Regions from separate parts of the Proteiniborus sp. MB09-C3 genome, predicted to be linked through region 1. Evidence: riboswitches for the same ligand, from Rfam matches in the RefSeq annotation. Region 1 holds a riboswitch; the other holds the start of a gene.
The links. Region 1 has a riboswitch for glycine ahead of QO263_RS09340 (GrdX family protein). Riboswitches for the same ligand answer to the same signal wherever they lie in the genome.
Positions count from the first base shown of each region.

Region 2: it holds a riboswitch for glycine, as region 1 does, so the genes downstream of both, gcvT (glycine cleavage system aminomethyltransferase GcvT) here and QO263_RS09340 (GrdX family protein) in region 1, are expected to answer to the same signal.

Region 1 covers NZ_CP127161.1:1,940,643-1,948,807, forward strand. Annotated here, with positions in the region: gene trmL (tRNA (uridine(34)/cytosine(34)/5-carboxymethylaminomethyluridine(34)-2'-O)-methyltransferase TrmL) at 1-204, shown strand, start outside; gene QO263_RS09335 (Na/Pi cotransporter family protein) at 263-1,867, shown strand; glycine riboswitch at 2,049-2,151, shown strand; glycine riboswitch at 2,153-2,227, shown strand; gene QO263_RS09340 (GrdX family protein) at 2,303-2,680, shown strand; gene trxB (thioredoxin-disulfide reductase) at 2,825-3,769, shown strand; gene trxA (thioredoxin TrxA) at 3,816-4,133, shown strand; gene QO263_RS09355 (glycine/sarcosine/betaine reductase component B subunit) at 4,250-5,536, shown strand; gene grdA (glycine/sarcosine/betaine reductase complex selenoprotein A) at 5,578-6,054, shown strand; gene grdB (glycine reductase complex selenoprotein B) at 6,098-7,408, shown strand; gene grdC (glycine/sarcosine/betaine reductase complex component C subunit beta) at 7,722-8,165, shown strand, end outside.
Region 2 covers NZ_CP127161.1:552,255-560,419, forward strand. Annotated here, with positions in the region: gene QO263_RS02635 (DUF3842 family protein) at 1-338, shown strand, start outside; gene QO263_RS02640 (ECF transporter S component) at 401-934, shown strand; gene QO263_RS02645 (pyrophosphohydrolase domain-containing protein) at 993-1,379, opposite strand; glycine riboswitch at 1,886-1,981, shown strand; gene gcvT (glycine cleavage system aminomethyltransferase GcvT) at 2,198-3,304, shown strand; gene gcvH (glycine cleavage system protein GcvH) at 3,363-3,746, shown strand; gene gcvPA (aminomethyl-transferring glycine dehydrogenase subunit GcvPA) at 3,748-5,088, shown strand; gene gcvPB (aminomethyl-transferring glycine dehydrogenase subunit GcvPB) at 5,090-6,547, shown strand; gene QO263_RS02670 (hypothetical protein) at 6,668-7,165, shown strand; gene trhA (PAQR family membrane homeostasis protein TrhA) at 7,340-8,020, shown strand.

The DNA of each region.
Region 1 (8,165 bases):
TTCAAATTTGAAGAAGGAGCTTTTTTATTATTTGGAAAGGAAACAGCAGGGCTGCCAAAGGAGATTCTCTCCAAGTATCAGGAGAGGACTATGAGAATACCTATGGTTGAAGATGAAAGAGCTAGATCTTTAAATCTTTCAAATTCTGTTGCCATAATAGTGTATGAGGTGCTAAGACAGCTTAAATTTTCCAACCTGATATAATTTATGAAATAATTCTTTAGCATTATGAAAGAATATTTTAAAAAACAGGAGGTTTATTATGCAAATTGCTTTTGGTGTATTAGGAGGACTAGGATTATTCTTATATGGAATGAATCTTATGGGGACAGGCCTTCAGAAAGCTGCTGGAGAGAAGCTAAAAAAACTTATAGAGGTATTAACCAGCAATAGATTAATGGGAGTAATTGTAGGTACAGCTGTAACCATGGTTATCCAAAGCAGTAGTGCTACAACTGTAATGGTTATAGGGTTCGTAAATGCTGGCTTAATGACATTAAATCAAGCAGTTGGTGTAATAATGGGTGCTAACGTAGGAACTACAGTAACAGCACAGCTTATAGCTTTTAAATTAAGCGATTATGCACCTGTTGTAGTAGCTATAGGTGTTGCAATTTGGCTATTTTCTTCTAAGAAAAAAAATAAGGAGATAGCTGAGATACTTATTGGATTTGGTATTCTTTTTATAGGAATGGACTTCATGTCTAGCCATTTGAAACCATTAGGAAATTCACAAGTTTTTAAAGATTTGATAACTAGTCTTAAAAATCCAGTTTTAGGAATTATAGTAGGCTTTGGATTGACCACTCTAGTACAAAGCAGTAGTGCTTCTATCGGATTGTTGCTTGCTCTTGCTAGTCAGGGTCTTATAACTATAGATATAGCATTACCCATTCTTTTTGGTGATAACATAGGAACTACGACAACTGCACTTATTTCAAGTATTGGAGCTAATAAAACAGCTAAAAGAGCAGCACTTATGCATTTTCTTTTTAACGTAGTAGGAACTATAATTTTTATGGTTATATTAAGAAAGCCTGTAGAAGCTATAGTAATAAAATTTTCACCAAATGATATACAAAGACAAATTGCAAATTCTCATACACTATTTAATTTACTAAATGTAGCAATTCAATTCCCTTTTGCAGGACTATTAGTTCTAGCTGCTAAAAAGCTAATTAAAGGGGATGAAGAGGAAGTAATTAATGGCTTAAAATATTTAGATACAAGAATTATTGAAACTCCTTCTATAGCTGTAGGTCAAGCAAGTAAGGAAGTACTAAGAATGGGAAAAATAGTGAGAGATAATCTGAGGACTGCCATTGAAGCATTCTATTCAAAGGATGAGAAATTAGTTCAGAAGGTTTTTGAGGAAGAAAAAAGGATAAATGAAATTGAAAGAGATATAACAAAATACCTAATCCAGCTTTCCAATGCACCTCTTACAGATGAGCAGCATTCAACTGTAACTACACTATTCCATGCGATTAACGACATTGAGCGTGTGGGAGATCATGCAGATAATATAGCGGAATTATGTCAAAATAGAATAGATAACAAGCTTTGGTTTACAGACACAGCTCTTGATGAGCTGCATATAATGTTTGATAAGGTGGAGGATGTATTTAGTAAATCTCTATTAGCATTTAAAACTGCCGATCCAAGGATTTCAGAGGAAGTAATCAATCTTGAAGCAGAGGTTGATATAATGGAAAAGCATTATAGAGAAAGTCATATTGAAAGATTAAATACACAATCATGTGAGCCTAGCTCAGGAATCGTCTTTCTTGATTTAATAAGTAATCTTGAAAGAATATCAGATCATTCGTCAAATATTGCAATGTATATTTTAGATGCTCTTAAATAATATGAAAAGCGCAGGTATATGTGCTTTTCTACGGAAATATGGCAAATGTTAAAGATATTTAAGAAATTTTCTTACAAAAACATGAAAAAAGGTATTGTGCACAAATTGTTTATATATTATAATAATTTTAAATACAAACATTGATTTTTATTTAACAATTCTATAATTGAAATAAAACTGGATGAAGGATGCGGAAGAGACCAATATATATTGGCGCCGAAGGAGTAAGTCATAAGTTTGCCATTTATGGAGAAGCTCTCAGGCAAAAGGACCGTATTTGGACAGTTCTCTGGAAAGCCTATGGCACCGAAGGGGCAATTCTTTGAAAAAAGAAGAATCTCTCAGGTTTAGAACAGAGTAGAGGGGCACATAATAATGTTACTTCTATTCTGTTTTTTTGTTCAAAATTTTAAAGGATTGTAAGGGGTGAAACCAGTGGGCAAAATAATAGTTACAAACAATCCATTGATAGGAGAAAGATTTGCAGCCTTATATGAAATAGAATTTTATGATAAAGATTACATAGGTATTTTGGAAACCGTGAGAGACAAAATCCATCTAGGACACGAGCTTTTATCCCATCCTTTAGCAGGCAGTATCAAGCCTAATGAAACTCCATATAGGACTGTTATTATTTCAAAAGATAAAAAACAGTTAGATATGAATTCTTTAACTCTTATAGAAAGTGCTATAGTAACTACTAGGAAATTTATTAGCAATAGACCAACGCCAGATTGGAATAATGTTGCACTTTTTGACTTTCAAACCGTAGACTTATCCCTAATTGAAAATGTACTTAATAACGTGATTTAGCCCTGTATAAAACTTGGCAGATTTGGGTAAATTTTAGTTGGTAATAGGCTTTTTGCAAGCAATGAAGTCACATGTCTATACCTTATAAATGTTAACCATAAAACTTAATGGGTATAATTATTACAAAATAAAGGAGTGAGGCACATGACAAACTTATACGATACAATAATAATTGGATCAGGTCCTGCAGGTTTAGCAGCAGGATTATATGCAGCAAGAGCAAAAATGAAGACTCTAATATTAGAAAGAGAAAAAGCAGGTGGACAAATAGTTACTACTGAAGAAGTGGCTAACTATCCAGGCTCAGTTGAAAACGCTTCTGGACCATCTTTAATTGCAAGAATGGTTGAGCAAGCAGATGAATTTGGAGCAGAAAGAGTACTAGACGAAGTAAAAGAAGTTAAATTACAAGACAAGATAAAAGTGATTAAAGGTGCTAAGGGTGAATACCATGCAAAGTCTATAATAATTGCAACAGGTGCTAAACCAAGACCAATGGGCTGTCCAGGAGAAAAAGAGCTTACAGGAAAAGGTGTTTCATACTGTGCAACTTGCGATGCTGATTTCTTTACTGATTTAGAAGTATATGTAATTGGTGGAGGAGACTCGGCAGTTGAAGAAGCAATGTATTTAACTAAATTTGCCAGAAAGGTTACTATAGTTCATAGAAGAGATGAGCTAAGGGCAGCAAAATCAATTCAAGAAAAAGCTTTTAAAAATGATAAAATAAACTTTATTTGGAATTCAGTAGTTAAGGAAGTAAAAGGTGAAGGTATATTGGAGTCAATGGTACTTGAAAACAGAGTAACTGGTGAAATAACAGAAATAGTTGCAGATGAGGATGACGGTACATTCGGAGTATTTGTTTTCGTAGGATATGACCCAGTAACATCACTATTTAATGGAATGGTAGAAATGGAAAATGGCTATATAATAACTGATGATAATATGAAAACTAATATACCAGGAGTATTTGCAGCAGGTGATTGTAGAGTAAAATCTTTAAGACAAGTAGTTACTGCAACTGCAGATGGTGCAATAGCTGCTACACAAGCTGAGAGGTACATTGAAAGCGTTTTCGAGGAATAAAACAATTTTTTTAAATAAAAAAACAAAAATTATAGGAGGGATATCCATGTTAGCAGTTGATAAGGATACTTTTGAACTAGAGGTACTTAAAGCAGAGGGACATGTATTAGTGGATTTTTGGAGTGAGGGTTGTGAACCATGTAAAGCATTAATGCCACATGTTCATGAACTGGCAGAAAAATATGATGGAAAAATGAAATTTACTAGCTTAGACACGGGTAAGGCTAGAAGACTTGCAATTTCACAAAAAATATTAGGTTTACCAGTTATAGCAATTTACAAAGATGGACAAAAAATTGATGAATTAGTAAAAGACGATGCTACACCAGCAAATATAGAGTCCATGATTCAAAAATATATTTAATATATTTATCTAAAATTTGCTTAGGTAACCGACCTATAGAATAGGTTATAAAACCTATCCTATAGGGTTACAATAAATACATGGCATAAGTGAAATATTAAGAGGAGGTGAACTCTATGCGCCTAGAAATAGGTAACATTATCATTAAGGATGTACAGTTTGGAGACAAAACAAAAGTAGAAAATGGGATTTTATTTGTCAACAAAGAAGAGCTTATTGCAGCAATAAGCGATGACGAAAACATCAAAAGTGTAGAGGTAGAGTTGGCAAGACCAGGTGAAAGCGTCAGAATTACACCAGTTAAGGATGTAATAGAGCCAAGAGTTAAGGCTGAAGGTCCTGGTGGAATATTCCCTGGAGTACTTTCAAAGGTTGAGACTGTAGGTACAGGAAGAACTCATGTACTAAAGGGTGCAGCAGTTGTTACAACAGGTAAGGTAGTTGCGTTCCAAGAAGGTATCATAGACATGACTGGACCAGGAGCAGACTATACGCCATTTTCAAAAACAAACAACGTTGTTTTAGTGATTCAACCTAAAGATGGCTTAAAGCAGCATGACCATGAAAGAACCGTTAGATTTGCAGGCTTAAAAGCAGCAGCATATCTTGGAGAAGCTGGTAAGGATGTAAACCCAGACGAGGTCAAGGTATTTGAAACATTACCTTTACTACAGGGAATTCAAAAATATCCAGAGCTTCCAAAGGTAGCATATGTATTAATGCTTCAAAGTCAGGGCTTAATGCATGATACTTATGTTTATGGTGTCGATGCTAAGCAAACTATTTCAACATTAATTTACCCAACAGAATTATTAGATGGTGCTATCATAAGTGGTAACTGTGTTTCTGCTTGTGACAAGAATACAACTTACCATCATTTAAATAATCCTGTTGTACATGATTTGTTTGAAAAGCATGGCAAAGAATTAAACTTTGTTGGAGTAATTATCACAAATGAAAATGTCTATCTAGCAGATAAAGAAAGATCATCAAACTGGTCTGCTAAATTAGCAGAATATTTAGGAGTAGACGGTGTTGTTATATCACAAGAAGGCTTTGGTAACCCTGATACTGACCTAATAATGAACTGTAAGAAAATTGAAAGAAAAGGTATAAAAACTGTTATAGTAACTGATGAATATGCAGGTAGAGATGGTGCATCTCAATCATTAGCAGATGCCGATTCACTAGCAGATGCAGTTGTAACAGGTGGAAATGCCAATGAAGTAATAGAATTACCGGCATTAAATAAAGTAATTGGATATCTTGAACCAGTAAATATAATTGCTGGTGGATTTGATGGAAGCTTAAAGGATGATGGTTCAATAGTAGTAGAGCTTCAAGCGATTACAGGTGCAACAAACGAACTTGGCTTCAATAAGCTAACAGCAAGAGGATTCTAATAATTGAAAACATATATAAAAAAATGAAAGGAAGTGTGATGATGGGACTATTAGACGGTAAAAAAGTTATCGTAATAGGCGATAGAGACGGTATACCAGCACCAGCGGTAGAAGAATGTCTTAAAAATACTGGCGCAGAAGTAGTTTTCGCATCTACAGAGTGTTTTGTCTGAACGGCTGCAGGCGCTATGGACCTAGAAAATCAACAAAGAGTTAAGGATTTAACTGAAAAGCACGGAGCAGAGAACATAGTTGTTCTTTTAGGTGCTGCTGAAGGTGAAGCTGCAGGTTTAGCAGCAGAAACAGTTACAGCAGGAGATCCAACTTTTGCAGGTCCATTAGCAGGAGTCCAGTTAGGACTTAGAGTATATCACGTTGTAGAGCCAGAAATAAAAGATGAATTTGACGCTGATGTATATGACGAACAAATTGGTATGATGGAAATGGTTCTTGACGTTGATGATATAGTAAACGAAGTAAGCTCAATAAGAAATGAATATTGTAAATTTAATGATTAAGTGATAACCCAAATTACCCAAAAATACGAGAGGGGGGAAACTAATGAGTAAAATTAAAGTTGTTCATTATATAAATCAATTCTTTGCTGGAATCGGTGGAGAAGAAAAAGCTGATCATAGACCAGAAGTAAGAGAAGGAGTAGTTGGACCAGGTTTAGCATTGTCTGCAAGCTTTGGTGATGAGGCTGAAATTGTTGCTACAATCATTTGTGGTGACTCTTACTTTAATGAAAACCTAGAAGAAGCAAAAGCAGAAGTAATCGGCATGATTAAAAAATACAACCCTGATTTATTCATTGCTGGACCAGCTTTTAACGCAGGTAGATATGGTGTTGCATGTGGAACGATTACTGATGCTGTTAAGCATGAACTAGGAATCCCTGTTTTAACTGGTATGTACATTGAAAATCCTGGAGCAGATATGTTCAAGAAAAGTGTATATATAGTTGAAACAAAAAATAATGCAGCAGGTATGAGGCCAGCAGTAAAAACTATGGCGGGCTTAGCTCTTAAATTAACTAGAGGCGAAGAAATTGGTTCACCAGCTGAAGAAGGATATATTTCTAGAGGAATCAGAAAGAATGTATTTGTTGATAAAAGAGGCTCTGAAAGAGCTGTTGAAATGCTTATTAAGAAGCTTAAGGGAGAAAAATTCGTTACTGAGTTCCCAATGCCTGATTTTGATAGAGTAGATCCAAATCCAGCAGTTAAGGATATTACAAAAGCTAAAATTGCATTAGTTACTTCTGGTGGTATAGTTCCAAAAGGAAACCCAGATCACATTGAATCTTCAAGTGCTTCCAAATATGGTAAATACGATATTTCTGGAGTAGAAGATTTAACAGAAGCAACTTATGAAACAGCTCATGGTGGCTATGATCCAACATATGCAAACAATGATGCTGATAGAGTTCTTCCTGTAGATGTTCTTAGGGATATGGAAAAGGAAGGCAAAATCGGAGAATTACACAGATATTTTTATACTACAGTTGGTAATGGTACAGCAGTTGCAAGTTCAAAAGCATTCGCAGCGGAGTTTGCTAAAGAACTTAAAGCTGATGGAGTGGATGCAGTTATACTAACTTCCACCTGAGGCACCTGTACACGTTGCGGTGCAACGATGGTTAAAGAAGTTGAAAGAGCAGGTATTCCTGTTGTTCATATGTGTACAGTAGTACCGATATCTTTAACAGTAGGTGCTAATAGAATAGTTCCAACTATAGCTATTCCTCACCCACTTGGTAATCCAAGTCTAGAAAAAGAACAGGAAAAAGCATTGAGAAGAAAATTAGTTGAAAAAGCTTTAGTGGCTTTAACAACTGAGGTAGAAGGTCAAACAGTGTTTGATAAATAATATCTGCTGGCTGCATTCGCAGCTAGCAGCTGCAATCATTATAAAAGGGTGATTTTGTTTTATCACCCTTTTATAAAACAGCTATTATGACTTAACTTGATATATTGAATAAATCGAAGATAGGTCAAATGCGACAAGCACTAACCTTATTGTAGGTTTATGATAAGGATGTCCATTAGAACCACATGACTGTTAAGGAGTAAGCAATTTTGAGCTGCGAGACTGCAAAGCAGTTAGGACTAATATTATGTCTGTAGCTGCCAGCTGCGAGTATTAAGAAACATATTTTTTAATTATTTTGGAGGTGAAGTATATGTCATTCCCAGTATTAAAAGGTGCTGGATATATTCTAGTTCACACACCAGATATGGTGATACACAATGGTACAACACAAACTTCAGAAAGAGTTATTAACCCTAACTCAGAGTATTTAAAAGAACTTCCAAAGCATTTACGTAGCTTTGAGGATGTAGTAAGCTACCCACCAAATCAAACATATATAGGCTCTATAACTCCGCAAGAGTTAGCAAAATACGAAGCACCATGGCATGATAAAAAAGTAGAAGGTGCTGATAGATTCGGAAAGCTTGGAGAAATCATGCCTCAAGATGAATTTATAGGCCTAATGCAAATATGCGATGCTTTTGATCTTGTTAGGTTAGAAAAGAATTTTGCAGCTGATGTAAAAGGAAAATTAGAAAAGCATCCATTAATTAGAGAAGAGTTAATTGGCAAAATTAAAGAAGGCGAATCAGTA
Region 2 (8,165 bases), 1.4 Mb from region 1:
GAGATGATATTGAAATCATTGTACTGGGGACGAATTCCCAAGCCACAGCAAATATGCTAAAAGCCGGAGGTAATGATGGAGCTACAGGTGAAAATGCAATAATATGGATGAGCGACAAGGTGGATATTATTATTGGGCCTATGGCAATAATTGCAGCAAATGCAATGATGGGAGAAATAAGTCCCAAAATGGCAGAAGCAGTTGCAAGCAGCAGAGCTAAAAAGCTTTTATTGCCAGTAAGTAAATGTAATTTTGAAATAATAGGGCTTGAAGGCTATCAATTAAAACAACTCTTTGATGAATTGCTTAAAAAAGTGAAGACAATATTAGAAAAATAAGACCATGAAGGTTTTTTCCAAGAAGGAAACTTTCATGGTTAATTTTTTTGGGAGGTAAGAAAATGAATAAAAAATTTTCAACAAAGGATTTAGTATTAACAGGATTACTATTAGCTTTAGGACTGGTTTTTCCAATGATATTCCACCTATTTGGAGGAACAGGACCAGTATTTTTACCTATGCATATACCAGTTTTAATAGGAGGATTTGTATTACCGCCATATCTAGCCCTATTGTTAGGTATTATTACTCCACTAGTTAGTGGTACGCTTACAGGAATGCCAGTTTTATTTCCTATGGGAGTAATAATGATTTTTGAACTAGGAACTTATGGATTAGCTGCTTCCATAGCTACTAGAAAATTAAAGCTTTCTTCTATACCCTCGCTTATTATAGCCATGATAGCTGGTAGAATAGTAGCAGGTATAGTAGTATTTGTGTTGGCATCAAATTTTGGAGTACAGTTGAAGGCCCTTACATTTGTTAAGGGAGGAATAATAACAGGACTTCCTGGCATAGTTATACAGTTAATATTTATTCCATCATTGATGTACGCATTAAATAAAATCAATAGAGGTGCTAATGTAAATGCATAGTTGAGCAGGAGGTAAATAATTATTTTATTTACCTCCTGCTAATTAAGGATTTTACATGTTATTTAGCTTGACTGTCTATTTCTTTTTTTATTCTTGGATAGGGATCTTCCCAACCTTCAGGTTTAACGGTCTTTCCATCTTCCTTGTAGTGAGGCTTTCCATCGCTCCACAGCTTGTCCATATTAGCAGTATGTACTATTTCAAATATTTTATCAGGCTTGACCCCCATTTCAACAAGGGTCCCTAAAGCAAAATACATTAAATCTATCATTGCATCTGCCTGCTCATAAATATCATTTGCTTCTTTAAACTCATCTATTTCTTCAAGCATCCAGTTATATCTTTTAGATACCCTATCAGCATCGAGAAGCTTAGGAGTATCTCTATAAGGATGCCCAAACTTCATTTGAAAATCTTTAACCATGTCCCACCATTTATTACTCATATACGTTTACCTCCAAAAGTCTTCTATAGTTTTAAATAGCTTGTATTTTATTTATGACACTACATTTTTTATTCTATCACATTTTTATTAATCCGATAAAAAGAAATATGGTGATTTTTTTAACAAAACCTAATAAGTTTTAGCAATAATTATTGATATTTTCTAGAAATTATAATATTATCTAATATAAGCAGTATAAAAGTAACAAATAAATATGACTTAAAATAAAGATAACATAAGATATTACGTCAACCTACTTAAATATAATATATAAGGTAATTTCAGCAGCTATAGTTAATTTTTTAACGATTAAGAAGTTAAAAATATAACAATTATTGATATTTTTTAGAAATTATATTATGATTTAAGACGAATAGGAAAACACAATAGAATTAGGTATCTAGATGAAGGTGGCGTGAGATATCTTTATATAATAAGATAGCCGAAGAAGCAATATAAGATGAGCCGGTTTTTTATAGAAACTTTCAGGCAAAAGTATCGTCATCAGATGGAACTCTGAAGAGTCCGATTATTCGGCGCCGAAGGAGAAATGTATTATATAAGATACAGAAGCTCTCAGGTTAGGAAACAGAGGAATATAATGGCACATGGCTTTATAATGCTTCTATGCTGTTATATTCCTTTTTTGATACATTTTATTTGTATAATTATATGTTGTAAGATTTATTTATTATTTGGGTATATTATACCTATACTATGTCCTTTTAAAAGTGAATATAATGTTTTATTTAATCACATAATTAACATTAGCCATAAGCACAATAAAGTAACTTTAAAATTTGAAGGGAGGAGTTATTTTGGCAGAACCAAGAAAAACATCGCTTTACAATGCACATCTAAAGTATGGTGGCAAGATAGTTGATTATTCAGGATGGGCATTACCAGTACAGTATGAGGGTTTAACGCAAGAACATGAGGCAGTAAGAACACAAGCAGGATTATTTGATGTTTCACACATGGGAGAAGTAGACGTTACAGGACCACAAGCATTGGATTTTGTTCAATACTTAGTTACAAACGACATTTCAGTACTTAATGACAATCAAATAGCATATAGCTTTATGTGCTATCCAGAAGGAGGAGTTGTAGACGACCTTTTAGTTTACAAATTCTCAGAAGACCATTATTTCCTTGTAATTAATGCAGCTAATGTTCAAAAAGACGTGGACTGGATTAATGAAAATGCAAAAGGCTATGATGTTAATATTAAGAATCTTTCAGATGATATATCTGAAGTTGCTATTCAAGGACCTAATGCTCAGAAGATTCTTCAAAAGCTAACTGATACAGATCTTTCTGAAATAGGCTTTTTCCATCTAAAAAGAGATGTAAATGTATCAGGAGCAAATTGTTTAATATCAAGAACAGGATATACAGGAGAAGATGGATTTGAAATCTATTTTGATAATGAGCATGCAGAAGCTCTATGGGATAAGCTGATGGAGGCTGGAAAAGAAGAAGGACTTAAACCAGCAGGACTTGGCTCAAGAGATACACTAAGATTTGAAGCAACTCTCCCTCTTTATGGAAATGAACTTGGTAAGGATATTACTCCATTAGAAGCAGGATATGGAATGTTCGTAAAACTAAGCAAAGAAAACTTTATAGGAAAAGATGCCTTAGCAAAGCAAAAAGCAGAAGGATTAAAAAGAAAAATAGTAGGATTTGAAATGATCGATAGAGGTGTTCCTAGACACGGATACGAAGTTTATGCAGATGGAAAGAAAATAGGCTTCGTGACAACAGGATATTTTTCACCTACTTTAAAGAAAAACATAGGATTTGCAATGCTTGATATGGACTATACTAAGCTTGATACTCCAATTGATATACAAGTAAGAAATAGGAGCTTAAAAGCAAAAGTAGTAGATAAGAGATTTTATCAAAAACATTACAAGAAATAAGATAAACTTCAGTAGTACAAATTAACAAATAATACTAAAATTAAGGAGGAATTTTTTTATGAAAATAGTTGAAGGTCTTTTATATTCAAATGATCATGAGTGGATTAAGGTAGAAGGAAAGGAAGCTTATATTGGAATTACAGATTTTGCACAACATAAACTAGGAGAGATTGTTTATGTTGAATTACCACAAGTTGACGATGAACTGAATTCAGGAGATGTTTTCTCAGTAGTTGAATCAGTTAAAGCAGCTTCAGATTCTTATCTTCCTGTATCAGGTAAAGTAGTTGAAGCAAATGAAGAGCTAGAGGGAGAACCAGGCCTACTTAACGAAGATCCATATGCGAACTGGATTGCTAAAATTGAGCTTTCAGATGAATCAGAACTTGAAGAATTAATGAATGCTGAGGAATACGAAGACTTCTGTAGTAAGGAGGAATAGTATGCATAGATATATACCAAATACGGAGGCTGATAAGAAGCGAATGCTTGAAAGCATTGGTGTAAGCTCTGTCAGCGATTTGTTTTCAGACATACCAGATAACTTAAAATTAAATAGAAAGCTTAATATTTGTGAATCAATGTCTGAGATGGAGATTGTAAGGCATATGGAAAACCTTACAGATAAAAATAAAAGTGTAGAAGAATTAGTGTGCTTTCTAGGAGCAGGAGCATACGATCACTACATACCTTCAATAGTAAAGCATCTTGCTATGAGGTCTGAATTCTATACTGCTTATACTCCTTATCAGCCAGAAATAAGCCAAGGAACGCTACAGGTAATATTCGAATATCAAACTATGATAACTAGTATCACAGGTATGGATGTAACTAATGCATCTATGTATGATGGACCTACTGCAACGGCAGAGGCGGCTATAATGGCCTGCGAAAATACTAGACGTAAATCTATTATTGTATCAAAGACAGTTAATCCTGAAACTAGAAAAGTTCTTAGAACTTATCTGAAAGTAAGAGATATTGAAATAATAGAAGTGGATATGGCCGACGGCGTTACAGATGTAGAAAAATTAAAATCTCTAGTAGATAAAAATACTGCTGGAGTTATAGTTCAAAGTCCAAATTTCTTTGGAATACTAGAGGATGTAACTGAAGTTGAAAAGGTTATCCATGAAAATAAAGGAAACCTAATTATGTATGTTGACCCTATTTCACTAGGAATATTAAAAACTCCTGGAGAATTAGGGGCAGATATAGTAGTAGGTGAAGGACAATCTCTTGGAAATAGGCTAAACTATGGTGGACCACATCTAGGATTTTTAGCTGCTACTTCAAAGCTTGTCAGAAAGCTTCCTGGAAGAATAGTTGGCCAGTCTGTAGATGTGGATGGAAGGAGATCCTTTGTACTTACTCTTCAAGCAAGAGAGCAGCATATAAGAAGATATAAGGCTACTTCCAATATATGCTCTAACCAAGGCTTGAACATGGTTATGGCAGCTATATACATGGTAACAATGGGTAAGAAAGGGCTTAGAGAAGTTGCACTACAAAGCACACAAAAAGCACATTATGCTTATAATGAAATGGTTAAGTCCGGTAAATTTAAGCCATTATTCGATAAGCCATTCTTTAAAGAATTTGTAGTTTCAAGCGATATAGATGCTAGCAAAGTTAATAAAGAGCTTCTAAATAAAGGTATTCTTGGTGGATATGAGCTTAGAAAAGAATACAACGAGTTAAATAATGGGCTTCTTTTCTGTGTAACAGAAAAGAGAACAAAAGAAGAAATTGATAAGCTAATTGGCGCTTTGGAGGTGATGTAATATGCTAAGAAATTACGATAGCTTGATATTTGAAATCTCCAAGGAAGGAAGAACAGCCTATAGCCTTCCCCAAAATGATGTAAATGAGCTTTCACTAGATTCAATCATACCAAGCCAATTTTTAAATGAGAGAGAGGTTGATTTACCAGAAGTAAGTGAAGTTGACGTGGTGAGACACTTTGTTAATCTTTCAAATAAAAACTATGGGGTAGATACAGGATTTTATCCATTAGGTTCATGTACTATGAAATATAACCCTAAAATAAATGAAGATATGGCAGCTCTTGATGGATTTGCTGACCTACATCCATATCAACCTGAAGAAACTGTACAAGGCGCACTAGAGCTTATGTATAACCTTGAAACATATCTTTCAGAAATATCAGGTATGGCTAGAACAACTTTACAGCCAGCAGCTGGGGCACATGGTGAGCTTACAGGACTTATGATTATAAGAGCTTATCATGCTTCTAGAGGAGATAGCAAGAGAACTAAAATAATAGTTCCAGACTCAGCTCACGGTACAAATCCTTCAAGTGCACAAGTTGCAGGGTTTGATATTGTAGAGATAAAATCAGATAAACATGGTGCAGTAGATATAGAGGCACTTAAAGCTGTATTAAGTGATGAAATTGCAGGTCTTATGCTCACAAATCCAAGTACTCTTGGATTGTTTGAAAAGAATATAAAAGAGATAGCTGATTTAGTACATGAGGCAGGCGGTCTATTATACTATGATGGCGCTAATATGAATGCTATCATGGGTATTACAAGACCTGGAGATATGGGCTTTGATGTAATGCACTACAATCTACACAAAACCTTCTCAACACCTCATGGTGGCGGAGGACCTGGAAGTGGCCCAGTTGGAGTAAAAGAAGATTTTATTAAGTTCCTTCCATGTCCAATGATAGAGAAAAAGGGTGATATGTATACTCTAAATTATGATTGTCCAGATTCAATAGGCAAAATGAAGGGCTTCTATGGACATTTTGGAGTGATGGTTAGAGCATATACCTATATATTGTCAATGGGTGCAGAAGGTCTTAAGGAAGCAAGTGAAACAGCTGTTCTTAATGCAAATTATATTATGAATAAGCTTAAGGATCACTACTACCTACCATTAGACCAAATCTGTAAGCATGAGTTTGTATTAGGTGGGCTAAAGGAAGATAATTTAGAAGTAGCTACACTAGATATTGCTAAGAGGCTTCTAGACTATGGCTACCATCCACCAACAGTATACTTCCCATTAATTGTTGATCAAGCAATAATGGTAGAACCTACTGAAACAGAAAGCGTTGAAACACTGGATGGCTTCATAGAAACTATGATTAAGATAGCTGAAGAAGCAGAAAAAGATCCTAATCTGTTAAAAGAAGCACCACATAATACACCAGTTAGAAGAATAGATGAAGCTAAGGCAGCAAAAGACCTTATCTTAAAATGGAGTAAATAAATATTAATCTTAAATTCAGGTAAGGCATGCTCCTTGCCTGAATTTTTATATTGCTGGATAAAAAAATAACAATATGACAAAACTATAAAAATAGTTATAATTTTTTGATGGAGTGATTATATGAATCCAATGTTGAAAAAATTAGTAGACCAAGAATTTATGACAGAAGCATTTGCAAGCTATATCGAAGAAGCAGTAGCTAATAAAGACTCTTTTGTGGTTTCAGGTCACAAAGGATGGGGAATTCTACCTCTTTTTGCTACAATAGGTGCTGTAGCTAAGGGAAATTCTTCAATGAAGCAGGTTAAAAGCTTCGAAGACTTAGCTGATGAAGCTGAATACTATTTAATTGGAGATCTTAAGGATATTGATTATGCAAAGTTAATTACTGACACTATGTTAAAACAAAATTCATCAATGATTTGTCTAAAAGATCCAGATCATCCATACTCATTTTTTAAATTACTTGGTGATGTTTATAAAGCTAATGGAGATACTTCCAAGACATATCAAGTACTTGAATGCGACAAGATCAATGATGAGAAAAAATTGGTCAAGATCACTAAGATTACATTAAATGAAAAAGGAAGGCCTTTAAAGGTTGACTTAAGAGGATAGCTAAATGTTTAGACCCGCAGATAACTGCGGGTTTATTGCGGCATTGAAAAAAATCAGGAGTTTAGATTCCTGATTTTTTTATATTTATGGTGTTTTTTAATACTACTACTAGTGTTTTTTAATACTACATGGTGTATAATATATTTAGAGATATTAAAAGAGGAGAGTGATTTAATGAATGAATTAAATAAATCTTTGGGAGTTAATGAAATTTCAAAGAAGGCTTACTCTATAAAGGAGGAAATAGCCAGCAGCATAACTCACGGCGTAGGTGTTCTATTTAGCGTAGTCACTTTGACTATTTTGCTCATATATGCTATTTGGGATAAAAGTACAATATCAATAGTGGCCTTCAGCATATATGGATTTTGCTCCATCTGTCTGTATACATCTTCAACCCTATATCATAGCTTTCAAAATGAAAAAATAAAAAAGATACTTAGAGTATTTGACCATTCTTCAATATTTTTATTTATTGCAGGTACTTATACTCCAGTTACATTGCTATCTATGACAGGATATTGGAGAATAGGTATATTAGTTGCTGTATGGACTATAGCGTTATTTGGCATAGGATTTAAGATATTCACCTATAATAAATTCGATAAGTTTAAAATGGTTTCTGTACTTATGTATGTGCTTATGGGCTGGATAGTAGTTATAGCAGTAAGGCCTATGCTGCAGATGGTGCCGAAAGGATTTTTCATTTGGTTATTGGCAGGTGGAATAGTCTATACATTAGGAACAATATTTTATTCAGTAAAGAAAATTCCTTATAACCATGCTATATGGCATTTATTTGTACTAGGCGGAAGTGTAATGCACTTTCTAGGAATATTTATATATTTGAAATGAAAAAGCTGAGAATTCTCAGCTTTTTCATTATACTATAATCTCAATTAGATGAAACAATAATAAAAAAATAATGCAAAGCTATTAAATCTTAGCTATAGTACTAAAGTACTAAAAAGCACATAATTAGGAAAACACTCTATTAATC